3 regions of the Enterobacter sp. Li2LvB3 genome follow, and region 1 is predicted to be linked to each of the others. Evidence: predicted binding sites of a transcription regulator. Region 1 holds the regulator's gene; each other region holds the start of a gene.
What was found. The regulator PurR, encoded in region 1, represses purine synthesis genes. The targets are predictions, from matches to a motif close to CANGCAAACGTTTGCNTG.
Positions count from the first base shown of each region.

Region 1 (4,235 bases):
AAAAAGCCCAGCACGCTTAAGCCGCCGAGCCAGACTAAAAAACCTTTCCTGGGTTGCATTGTTTTATTCTCCTTAAGGAGGCAGGGTACGTTGGCGCAGAGTGTAGGGAGTGCAAAGCGGCTTGTGAAACGCTAATATTTGGCGGGTGCATTCAAATTTTTTGCAGGCAGAAAATGTGGTCAGATTATTCTCTTGAAGTTGTGGATGCTGTCGCCCGTAACGGCAGCTTCAGCGGAGCCGCGCAGGAACTACACCGCGTCCCCTCGGCCATTAGCTACACGGTGCGTCAGCTTGAGGAGTGGCTGGCCGTTCCGCTGTTTGAACGCCGCCATCGCGACGTGGAGTTAACGCCTGCCGGGGCGTGGTTTTTGAAAGAAGGGCGTTCTGTTATCAAAAAAATGCAGATCACTCGTGAACAGTGTCAGCAGATTGCTAATGGCTGGCGAGGTCATCTTTCTATTGCGGTGGATAACATCGTAAAACCTGAACGTACCCGGCAGATGATTGTCGATTTTTATCGCCACTTCTCCGATGTCGAGCTGCGGGTATCGCAGGAAGTCTTTAACGGTGTCTGGGATGCGCTGGCAGATGGCAGGGCAGAGATGGCGATCGGCGCAACACAGGCCATACCCGTTGGGGGACGTTACGCATTTCGCGATATGGGAATGTTAAGCTGGAAATGCGTGGTGGCAAGCGATCACCCGCTGGCGGCAATGGCAGGGCCGTTAAGCGATGATACCCTGCGTAACTGGCCATCGCTGGTACTGGAAGATACGTCACGCTCGTTACCCAAGCGTGTGACCTGGCTTCTGGATAACCAGCGACGGGTGATTGCGCCCGACTGGGAATCCTCCGCGACCTGCCTTTCTGCCGGGTTGTGTGTGGCAATGGTGCCGGTCCATTTTGCCAGACCACGAATCGATGCCGGGGAGTGGGTTGCCCTTGAGCTTGAAAACCCATTCCCGGACGCGGCCTGTTGTCTGACCTGGCAGCAAAGTGACGTATCGCCCGCGATGGCCTGGCTGCTGGATTACCTGGGGGACAGTGAAACGCTGAACAGGGAGTGGTTACGGGAGCCAGATTAACTGGCTCCGTACACGATTAACGGCGGTAGTCGCGGAAAGGACCGTCCGCCACGGAGCGACGTTCGATAAGACGCGGGTGGACTTCAATTGACTGCGACTCTTCACGTTTGTTAACGATCCTGTCCATCAGCATGTTGAAGGCTGTTTCACCCAGAGAATCTTTCGGCTGATGAATAGTGGTCAGCGCCGGGGTGAAGAAACGCGCGTTGCGCACGTTGTCATACCCGATCACAGAAATATCCTGCGGTACGCGCAAACCCAGCTCATCGGCAGCACAAAGCGCACCCATCGCCATAATATCGCCACCGCAGAAGACAGCAGTCGGACGATGCGGTTGGGAGACTATTTGCTGCATTGCGCGGTAACCGGATTCAGGCTCAAAGTCACCCTGAACAATCCAGTTTTCTGGAACGGTGATCAGTGCTTCTTCCATGGCTTTCATAAATCCGGCCAGACGGCCTGCACCGGTGTTACGCTCCAGTGGACCTGGAATCACGCCAATCTCGCGGTGACCCCGTTCTACCAGATAACGACCGGCCATGTAACCGCCTTCAAAGGCGTTATCGATTACTGAGTCAGTAAAATCGGCGTGCGCTTCACCCCAGTCCATCACCACCATTGGGATGTGACGGTACTCTTCCAGCATGGAGAGCACAGAATCCGGGTATTCGGAACACATGACCAGCAGGCCATCCACGCGTTTTTGCGCCATCATTGACAGATAAGCGCGCTGTTTCTCATGGTTGTTCCACGCGTTACCCAGGATCAGGGTATAGCCTTTCTGGAAGCAGTTTTTCTCGACCGCCTCGATTATCTCTGCGAAATATGCAGCTTCGCTGCTGGTGGCCAGCAAACCAATGGATTTGGTGTGATTAACTTTAAGGCTACGTGCGACCGCGCTTGGCGAATAGTGCAGTTCTTTGATCGCCGCCCAGACGGCATTACGCGTCTCTTCCGCTACAAAACGGGTTTTGTTAATTACATGTGATACGGTTGTAGTGGAAACGTTTGCGCGTTTTGCCACGTCTTTAATTGTTGCCATTAAATGTCACTCCAGACCATATCCTAAGCTCCTGAAAAACTTGAAGGTAAACGTTTGCCTTCTCTCACCCTTATCACGCAATCTGGAATTGCGACACGCCGGGAAAACGACACAGGACGTCAGGAGGGGGTCAATGGCCGGTACGCTAATAAATTTAGCGTGGAATTTTGTCCTATCTTGATGAAAAGGGGAAGAGCAAAAGTGGATATCAGTTTAAATCCAGGAAGATTTTTGACGTAAACTGTGTAAAAATGAGCAAGCTCACTTTTCGTAAGGTGATTAAAAGGAGAAAAATTGATGAGTACCGATCTTAAGTTTTCGCTGACGACCACCGTTATCGTGCTGGCACTGATTGTTGCAGCTGGTCTGACGGCTGTATTGCACTGATTTACGCGGGGGGAGAGTTCTCTCCCTCCACATTCCTCGCTGATTGTTACTTCTCCGGCAATAATCTTTTGCCAAATTGTTAACTTCTCATTTTTTGTGATTGGTGTCATGCTTTTTGCTTCTTTGTTCTGTGTCGCGGTACGACACGGCATCCGGAGTTGACTCATGAAAATCAATTATCCTCTGCTGGCCCTGGCGATTGGCGCTTTTGGGATTGGCACCACCGAATTTTCCCCGATGGGGTTATTGCCTGTTATCGCCCGGGGTGTAGACGTCTCTATCCCGGCGGCCGGTATGCTGATTAGCGCCTACGCGATTGGCGTGATGGTAGGGGCACCGTTAATGACGTTGCTGCTTTCACACCGTGCGCGCCGTAATGCGCTGATTTTCCTGATGGCTATTTTTACCCTGGGGAATGTGCTTTCCGCGCTTTCACCGGATTACACGACGCTGATGTTGTCACGTATCCTGACCAGCCTTAACCACGGTGCCTTCTTCGGACTGGGCTCGGTGGTTGCAGCAAGCGTTGTACCTAAACATAAGCAGGCCAGCGCCGTGGCAACCATGTTTATGGGTCTGACCATTGCCAACATCGGCGGTGTACCTGCGGCCACGTGGCTGGGTGAAGCGATCGGCTGGCGTATGTCGTTCCTGGCAACCGCTGCACTGGGCGTGATTGCTATGGTCGCACTGTTCTTCTCGTTGCCAAAAGGCAGCGCAGGCGAACGCCCTGATGTACGCAAAGAGCTGTCCGTGCTGGTTCGTCCTCAGGTATTGTCTGCGCTGCTGACCACCGTGCTGGGGGCTGGGGCGATGTTCACGCTCTATACCTATATTTCGCCCGTGCTGCACGACATTACTCATGTCACGCCGGTCTTTATTACCGCGATGCTGGTGCTGATTGGCGTAGGGTTCTCTATCGGTAACTACCTGGGCGGTAAGCTGGCAGACCGTTCCGTGAGTGGCACGCTGAAAGGCTTCTTAACGCTGCTAATTGTCATCATGGTGGCCATTCCGTGGCTGGCGCGTAACGAATTTGGCGCAGCCATTGCGATGGTGGTATGGGGTGCGGCGACCTTTGCCGTGGTTCCGCCGTTGCAGATGCGGGTAATGCGTGTGGCGCATGAAGCGCCAGGACTCTCTTCATCCGTGAATATTGGTGCGTTTAACCTGGGTAATGCACTGGGCGCTGCGGCCGGTGGTGCAGTGATTTCGGGTGGCCTGGGGTACAGCTTTGTGCCGGTAATGGGGGCGATTATTGCGGCTCTGGGGTTACTGCTGGTACTGATGTCGGGTCGTAAACAGCCAGAAACGGCCTGCGCGGCTGAATAATCATAACGCAGAAGGGCGAACCCTTCTGCGTGTCTCTTACGCTGCGAGGTTCTTCGCAACAAATTCCCAGTTAACCAGCGCCCAGAAATGCTCCAGGTAGTTCGGGCGTGCGTTACGGTAATCGATGTAGTAAGCATGTTCCCACACATCGACGGTCATCAGCGGGGTTGCGCTGGTGGTCAGCGGTGTACCCGCGTTGGATGTTGATACGATAGCCAGTTTGCCATCGGCTTCTTTCACAAGCCAGGTCCAGCCAGATCCAAAGTTTTTAATTGCTGCGTCAGTGAATTTCGCTTTGAAATCAGCAAAGCTGCCGAACGCGGCATTGATGGCTGCGGCCAGTTCACCGGTGGGTTCTCCGCCTGCATTAGGTGCCAGGCAGTGCCAGT
Region 1 covers NZ_JBSICG010000003.1:107,624-111,858, forward strand. Annotated here, with positions in the region: gene punC (purine nucleoside transporter PunC) at 1-59, opposite strand, end outside; gene punR (DNA-binding transcriptional activator PunR) at 174-1,085, shown strand; gene purR (HTH-type transcriptional repressor PurR) at 1,102-2,127, opposite strand; gene cydH (cytochrome bd-I oxidase subunit CydH) at 2,425-2,514, shown strand; gene ACS603_RS03515 (MFS transporter) at 2,680-3,846, shown strand; gene sodB (superoxide dismutase [Fe]) at 3,883-4,235, opposite strand, start outside.

Region 2 (4,235 bases), on a different contig from region 1:
GCCGCCCAGTGTTTAGCAATCAGATCGCCCTGGATAATACCGGACTCTTTAGAGTCAGTACCTACGTAAAACGCTTTGTCATAGCTGTCCAGCGCTTTACGAGAAGGTTCTTTGTTGAAGAAAACGATTGGCACATTCTGGCCACGCGCTTTCTCGATAACTGTGCCTGCCGCTGCTGGGTCAACCAGGTTGATTGCCAGTGCTTTCACGCCTTTCGCCAGCAGTACGTCGATCTGATCATTCTGCTTGGACTGGTCGTTCTGGGAGTCATTCATCAGCAGCTGAACGTCTGGCGCTGCTTTAGCATCTTTCTCGATAGCTTTACGAACAACAGACATGAAGTTGTCGTCGTATTTATAGATTGTCACACCAATACGGGTATCCGCAGCGTGCGCTGTTGCACCAAAAAGCATACTTGCCATAACAGCAGACAGAGTCAACACCTTCTTATTCATGGTATCTCCGGTTTTTTTATGCAGGGTAGTTCTTGTGAATAACGGTCGGCGGGCAGGTGTTAAAAAAACGTTACTGACAGCCGAAGTTCACTTATAAAATTTCTATCTTCCGTGTTCGGTAACGCTCCAGAAATGCGTTTTATTGGTTGTTTGCGGTACTTTGGCTATAGTGAAAGTGATTAATCACCGTTACATAGCGTTTCAGCTCCTAAAACGCTGACATCATAGTAAGCGCCTTGTTAAGATACTGTGAATTTACTCACAGATTGAAAACGGTTACATCGACCTACGTAATCAGTTAGTGATCGGAACCACAGTTTGCCGAATAGATACCGAATGGCGACGCACTAAAGTCGGCATGAAACAGTGTGTTGCCCCCGGATCCAACTGCCCTGCCGCGCCTTGTAACGCCAGCTCAGTCGCCAGTTTTGCCATTGAAGCAATCGGATATCGCACCGTGGTCAGCTGCGGATCGGTGTAACGCGCAATCGGGATATCATCAAAACCAATCAGCGACAAATGCTGTGGCACCGCAATTCCGTTGTCTTTCAGCGCCGTAAGCGCGCCCGCCGCCATGTTATCGTTGTAGGTAAAGACAGCAGAAAGGTGAAGATTGCGCCCCAGCAGTTCGACCATCGCCGCTTCCCCACCCTGCATATCAGGCGAGCCAGTACCCACCCAGCTTTCCAGAGGCGTAATGCCGTGCTCTTTCAGCGCCCTCTGCCACCCTTCGCGGCGCATAGCATCGTCTTCAATATGATGGCTGGATGCCAGAAAGCCGATACGCTGATGGCCATTGTTAATCAGCATCCGCGTGGCCATCATGGCACCGCTGACGTTATCCAGCCCGACACAACGGTGGGCGTAACCCGGAACAATTCGATTGATCAGCACCATACCAGGGATTTGTTCCATAAACCCTGCCAGTTCCTCATCACTCAAGGCTTTTGAGTGAACAATCAATGCGTTACATCGCTGGCGAATCAGAACTTCAATCGCATGACGCTCTTTTTCAGCCTCATGATAGCTATTGCCAATCAGCACATACTTCTGGTGCTGCTGCGCGACAACGTCGACCGCTTTGACCAGCGCGCCAAAGAATGAGTCAGATACATCCATCACCACCACACCAATGGTGTCACTTACCTGGGTGGCTAACGCCTGGGCATTGGCATTCGGCCTGTATCCCAGTTGCGTGACGGCTTTCATCACGGCTTCACGAGTTTCAGGGCTGACCAGCGCGCTGTTGTTCAGCACGCGCGAGACAGTAGCAACAGAAACGCCCGCCTGGCGGGCGACGTCACGAATGGTGATCATATTCACCATCCTTAATAGGATTGCAGCAACTCACAGACACCCCCTGTGTTAAGCAAGGTGGCTATTTTGGCAGCGAGAGAAAGGGGACTACGTGAAGAAGCTCACACGGATGAAAACGTTTACATCCGTTTTGTTAATGATTGTGATCCAGATCGTTATCTGGATGTATTACTCAATGATACACCCGAAGCATGTGCGGTTAATTGCCGCCATAGCCATTCCAGTGGTCCCTGGCGGAAATAACGCAGCCAGATAACCGAAAACGCCACATTCACGACCCATACCGGAATAACAAACGCCAGCAGTTCGAGTCGGTCGAATTTCATAAACAGACCAAAACGATAGAAAAGCGTGGTGCAAATCAACGTTTGCAGTAAGTAATTGCTCAGCGCCATTCGCCCGACACAGGCAACGGCACTGACTAACCAGAAGCGACACAGCTGTGGCCAGAAGCCATAAATCAGCGCCGCATAGCCAACGGTCTGGAACGGTGCGCCAAGCTCGCGAGGCACCTGAAGCAGGAAGGCACACCAGCGGTAATTCCAGTCAAGATGCCACTGCATCACGATTGCCGGAACATTAATCAGCACACCAATCGCAACCAGCCCGGCCCCGACTCGACGATAATGGCGAAGGCTGAATTCGCCTTTCAGCCAGCCCGTTCGCATCAGCGAGGCGCCCATCAGCATCATTCCCGCCAGCTGCCAGCCATACTGCGCCCCCAGCGCCAGAAGATTGTCACCGAGCATATCTGCGCGGTTGCTTATTGCTTCCACGCCACCTTTCAGCTTCCAGAACTGTTCATACTGGAGGTTCGCCGCATCCGGGATCCACGAACGGTTGGTAGCGTCGCCCGAGATCATCCCCAGCAGTATCAGCACACCGATGCCCATGAGATACAGCATAACGCCGGTGTTAAAGAGGCTTTTCACGCTGTGCGCATCGCGGATCAGTCGCCAGCAGATTAAGCCGACTAATCCATAAGCCAGCAGAATATCGCCGTCCCAGAAAAGCAGGCCGTGGATAAAACCAAGAATAACTAACAGAGTCAGACGAGACTGTATCCAGCGCGTACCGCGCTTTAACAGCAACTGAAGACCGGCACCAAACAACAGCGCAAAGAGGGTGAGGAATTTGACCTGGGCGAAAAGATCGAGCAACGCCCACGTCCAGGCATCGCTACGGGTGATGTCACCGTACCACGCCGGGTTGAGATAAGCGGCCTTTGGCAAACCAAAGGCGCTGATATTAAGCAGCAGGATACCGAGAATGGCGACGCCGCGAACAAAATCGAGCGTGACATTTCGCTCCATGTACCCTGCCCTGCCTGATTAGTTGTGGTGACGCACCGCGCGCAGGAACTCCTGGCGAGTGTTCTGGCTGGATTTAAACAGGCCGCCCAGAGACGTAGTGGTGGTCGCACTGGTCGCATCACGAACGCCGCGCGCTTTCACACAATAGTGAACCGCATCAATAGACACCGCCACGTTATTGGTTCCCAGCAATGTTTGCAGCGCAGTAAGGATCTGTTGCGTCAGACGTTCCTGTACCTGCGGGCGCTGCGCAAAGAAGCGCACGATACGGTTGATTTTCGACAGACCAATAACCGTATCTTTCGGAATGTATGCCACGGTGGCTTTACCGTCGATAGTGACGAAGTGATGCTCGCAGGTGCTGGTCAGCGTAATGTCGCGAACCGTTACCATCTCATCAACCTTCATCTTATTTTCGATAACGGTGATTTTCGGGAAGTTAGCGTAGTCCAGGCCCGAGAAAATCTCATCGACATACATTTTCGCGATGCGGTGAGGGGTTTCCATCAGGCTGTCATCGCTCAGATCGAGATTCAGCAGTTGCATAATCTCGGTCATATGGCCGGAAATCAGACGTTTACGTGTTTCATTGTCCATCTCCTGAACGGGTGGACGCAGAGGCGTTTCAAGGCCGCGCGCAAGCAGGGCTTCATGAACCAGGGCAGCTTCTTTACTGAGTGATGACATTTTTTTCTCCCGCAGGTGTGGCTGTCTTCTGCCCTCGTTGTGGCAAAAGTGTGCGCTCATTGTGCGTGAGGCGGCGCACATAATCCAGTATTCACGACGATAATTATTGCAATTGCTGTTGCCTTTCGGCCTTGCGGTTCCAGACTAGCGCACCGCCGATAAACAGTGCAATACCCGCAAGCCCTAACGCAGGCTCCAGCTGATGCAAAAACCAGGTAGATAATGCCGAGGTCACAGGGCCAACAAGTTGCCCTACCGCATAGCCTGTGGTGAGCAGCCCAGCCATATAACGCGTATGCTGAGGTGCCAGTTCCCGGCCATACAAGAGGGAAAGTTGAACGGCGCACAGGAATCCACCGCCCACCAGCAATCCGCCCAACAATAAGCCCGTGATACCCGGCACCAGCCAGGCAGCCAGTACGCCGACACCCTGCAACCACAGAACAATGGCCAGCCTGCGATT
Region 2 covers NZ_JBSICG010000028.1:1,793-6,027, reverse strand. Annotated here, with positions in the region: gene mglB (galactose/glucose ABC transporter substrate-binding protein MglB) at 1-455, opposite strand, end outside; gene galS (HTH-type transcriptional regulator GalS) at 750-1,772, opposite strand; gene yeiB (DUF418 domain-containing protein YeiB) at 1,928-3,085, opposite strand; gene folE (GTP cyclohydrolase I FolE) at 3,104-3,772, opposite strand; gene ACS603_RS19730 (YbfB/YjiJ family MFS transporter) at 3,876-4,235, opposite strand, start outside.
Region 2: a site for PurR is predicted at 1,881-1,898, ahead of galS (HTH-type transcriptional regulator GalS). Genes of this name have one in related genera too.

Region 3 (4,235 bases), on a different contig from region 1:
TCGCGCAGCTTAGCGACCCATTTTGCCGGCTCCCAGTATTGTACCTGCGAGTCATGTAATCCGGTGGTCACCAGCAGATGCGGATAGGCTTTGGCCTCTACGTTGTCGTAAGGGCTGTATTCTTTCATGTAGCGGTAATAGGCTTCGTCCTGCGGATTGCCCCACTCTTCAAACTCACCGGTGGTCAGCGGGATGGATTCATCCAGCATCGTGGTTAATACATCGACAAACGGCACCTGGGCGACGATACCTTTAAAACGCTCGGGCCGCGCATTTATCACTGCCCCCATCAGCATTCCACCGGCACTCCCCCCCATACCGAAACAGAGCCCCGGATCGCCATAGCCCTGCTCTATCAACGCATCACAGACATCAAGATAGTCATTGAAGGTGTTTTTCTTTCTGAGGAATTTCCCCTCTTCATACCAGTGATGTCCCAGCTCACTGCCGCCACGCACATGTGCTATCGCAAAAACGAAACCTCGATCGAGGAGGCTTAGCCTGCTGCTGCTAAAATCGGCATCCATGCTGGCGCCATACGAGCCGTAACCGTAGACCAGCAATGGATTTTTGCCCTTACGAAAATGTTCAGGTCGATACACCAGCGATACCGGCACTTCCGCGCCATCCCGGGCTTTCACCCACAGGTGTTCACTGCGATAATTCTCCGACTCAAAACCGGCAACCGCAGCCTGTTTCAGCACCTGCCGCTGCCCGGTGTCCATATCCAGCTCGAACAGCGTGTCAGGTGTGGTCATTGACGAGTAGCCATAGCGAAGGCGAGACGATTCCGGCTCAGGGTTGAAGCCAATCCACGTCACATAGGCCGGGTCATCAAAGGCAATCCCCACCACTTCCCGCGTTTTACGATTGATCTGCCGCAGGCTGGTCAGCCCACGCTGGCGCTCTTCCACCACCAGCCAGTCAGTGAACAGCGTAAATCCTTCCAGCATCACCTGTTCGCGGGCCGGAATTAACACCTCCCATTTCAGCTCTTCGCGCACTTTGGTTTTATAAAGGCCGAAGTTTTTACCCTCGCGATTTGAGCGCAGGTAAAAGCTGTGCTGGTAGTGATCCAGGCTGTACTCATGGTCTTTACGACGCGGCAGGAAGCACAAAGGCTGTGCGTCAGGAAGCTCCGCATCCAGCAGCAGTACTTCTGAGGTGGTCGCACTGGCAAGAGAGATGACGACATAATGACGGGATGTAGTTTTACTCAGGCTGACGTAAAAGGTTTCGTCTTTCTCTTCATACACCAGCTCATCCTGAACCGCAGATGTCCCAATGGTATGGCGCCAGATCTGATAAGGCAGCAATGTCACCGCATGTTTTTTAACGTAGTAGACCGTTTCGGAATCATTCGCCCAGACAAAATCCGGTGACACATTGTCGAGCATTTCGGGATACCAGTTCCCGCTTTCAAGATTACGAAAGCGCAGACCGTACTGCCGACGCGAAAGATAATCCTCGGCCAGCGCCATAATGGCGTTATCCGGCGAGATGGATATACCGCCCAGGGTATAAAATTCGCTGTGGGCAGCACGCTGATTGGCATCCAGCAGGATTTCCCAGTCGTCCCATTCTGCGCTCAGGGCAGACTGGCGTTGATACACCGGGTATTCGTTGCCGGGCTCGTAGATATGGCGATAGCGATAGCCATTTTTGGTCCAGGGCGCGGAGATATCGCGCTGCGGGATACGTTCCACCATTTCGGCTAATAGCCGGTCCTGAAGCGCCTGCTGGCTGGCCATAACCTTGCGGCCATAGTCATTTTCCTGGTGAAGATAGTCGAGAACCTCCGGGCGGGAACGTGAATCGTCCCGCAGCCAGTAATAGTTGTCTATGCGTGTATCGCCATGCGTGGTAATGGCGTGAGGCTCGCGTCGGGCTTTTGGTGACATGTTGTTTATTCGTTTTGGTTTTACACCTTATAAGGTTGGCAAAACACGCGCACGATGCAAGCGAAACATCGCCGTCAGCCCCGCAAGTTAGCCCTGAAATTCGAAAGCACAATTTCTTAAGCCCCTCATCGGGCCAGAGACAAGACAGACGCAAACGTTTTCGTTTATACTGCGCGCAACTTTTTCAGGGGGATTGTTATGATTCGTTTAGGAACTGCGCTGCGTCCGGCAGCCACCCGCGTAATGCTGCTGGGCTCGGGTGAACTGGGTAAAGAAGTCGCCATTGAGTGCCAGCGTTTAGGCGTGGAAGTGATTGCGGTCGACCGTTATGCCGATGCACCTGCCATGCATGTTGCCCATCGCTCACATGTGATAAATATGCTGGATGGCGATGCCCTGCGTGCGCTGATTGCACAAGAAAAACCGGATTTTGTGGTGCCCGAAATCGAAGCCATTGCCACCGATACGCTGATTGCGCTTGAGCAGGAAGGCCAGCGCGTTGTGCCTTGTGCGAAAGCGGCAAAGCTCACCATGAATCGCGAAGGCATTCGCCGCCTGGCGGCAGAAGAGCTGGCTCTGCCGACCTCCAGCTACCGTTTTGCCGACAGCAAAGAGGCCTTTATCAACGCTGTGGAAGAGATTGGCTACCCGTGCATCATTAAGCCAGTGATGAGCTCTTCCGGCAAAGGACAAAGCTTTATCCGCGACAGCACCACGCTGGACAAGGCCTGGGATTACGCGCAACAAGGTGGCCGTGCAGGCGCCGGACGCGTGATTGTTGAAGGCGTGGTGAAGTTTGATTTCGAGATCACCCTTCTGACCGTCAGCGCTGTGGACGGTGTGCATTTCTGCGAAGCAATCGGCCATCGTCAGGAAGATGGCGATTATCGTGAATCCTGGCAGCCTCAACAGATGAGCGCACTGGCGCTGGAGCGTGCGCAGGATATCGCCCGCAAAGTGGTTCTGGCCCTGGGCGGTTATGGTCTGTTTGGCGTTGAGCTGTTTGTCTGTGGCGACGATGTGGTGTTCAGCGAAGTCTCCCCTCGTCCGCACGATACCGGGATGGTGACGTTAATTTCACAGGATCTCTCAGAGTTTGCCCTGCACGTCCGCGCATTCCTTGGCCTGCCAGTTGGCGGCATTCGTCAGTACGGCCCGGCAGCATCGGCGGTGATCCTGCCGCAATTGACCAGTCAGAACGTGACGTTTGATAACGTCAACGGTGCCGTTGGCGCAGGGTTGCAGGTACGTCTGTTTGGTAAGCCGGAAATCGACGGCACGCGCCGTCTTGGCGTGGCGCTAGCCACCGGTGATAACGTGGACGATGCAGTGGCAAGAGCCAAAGTAGCCGCGGCGAATATTATCGTCGCAGGATAAAAAAACGGGCCAAAAGGCCCGTTTTTTATTTCGCAGGCCGGGTCACCCGGCAAGCAAACTTACTGTTTCGCGCCTTCAACCGCTTCGCGAGCCAGTTTGGTGATGCGATCCCAGTCACCCGCTTCCAGCGCATCCGCCGGAACCAGCCATGAACCACCGATGCACAGCACGCTTTTCAGCGCCAGGTAGTCACGGTAGTTCGCCGGTGAAATACCGCCAGTCGGGCAGAAACGAACCTGAGAGAATGGGCCAGCAATGGCCTGCAACGCTTTGGTGCCGCCGTTAGCTTCAGCCGGGAAGAATTTGAACTCTTTCAGACCGTAGTCCATGCCCAGCATCAGTTCAGAAACGGTGCTGATACCTGGGATCAAAGGAATGGTGCCTTCGGTAGCGGCTTTCAGCAGTGGCTCAGTCAGGCCAGGGCTGATAGCGAACTGCGCGCCTGCTTCTGTCACGTCAGCCAGCTGTTGTGGGTTCAGAACCGTGCCTGCACCGATAATTGCTTCCGGTACTTCTTTGGCGATCGCGCGGATCGCGTCCATTGCACAGGCAGTACGCAGGGTCACTTCCAGCACGCGAACGCCGCCAGCAACCAGCGCTTTTGCCATAGGTACGGCGTGTTCCAGCTTATTCACCACGATTACCGGCACGACAGGGCCAGTTTTCAGGATTGCTTCTGCACTTGTTTTCCAGTTTTTCATCAGAGTTTCTCTCGCCAGATCGATAATTCAGGTCGTCTTAAAACGTAATACAGGTCGCACCCTGTTCCGCGCCGGAGAGTTTCTCGCGCAGCGCACTGAACATTTCGCGTCCGGTTCCCACGCGCGATGCGCTCAGGTCAGGAATATGCGGTTTACGGGCAGCAAGTTCAGCCTCATCCACCAGCAGGGTTAACTCGCCTGTCTGGCCATTGACGCGAATCATATCGCCGTCACGGACTTTCGCCAGCAATCCACC
Region 3 covers NZ_JBSICG010000001.1:259,945-264,179, reverse strand. Annotated here, with positions in the region: gene ptrB (oligopeptidase B) at 1-1,901, opposite strand, end outside; gene purT (formate-dependent phosphoribosylglycinamide formyltransferase) at 2,100-3,278, shown strand; gene kdgA (bifunctional 4-hydroxy-2-oxoglutarate aldolase/2-dehydro-3-deoxy-phosphogluconate aldolase) at 3,338-3,979, opposite strand; gene edd (phosphogluconate dehydratase) at 4,017-4,235, opposite strand, start outside.
Region 3: a site for PurR is predicted at 2,049-2,066, ahead of purT (formate-dependent phosphoribosylglycinamide formyltransferase). Genes of this name have one in related genera too.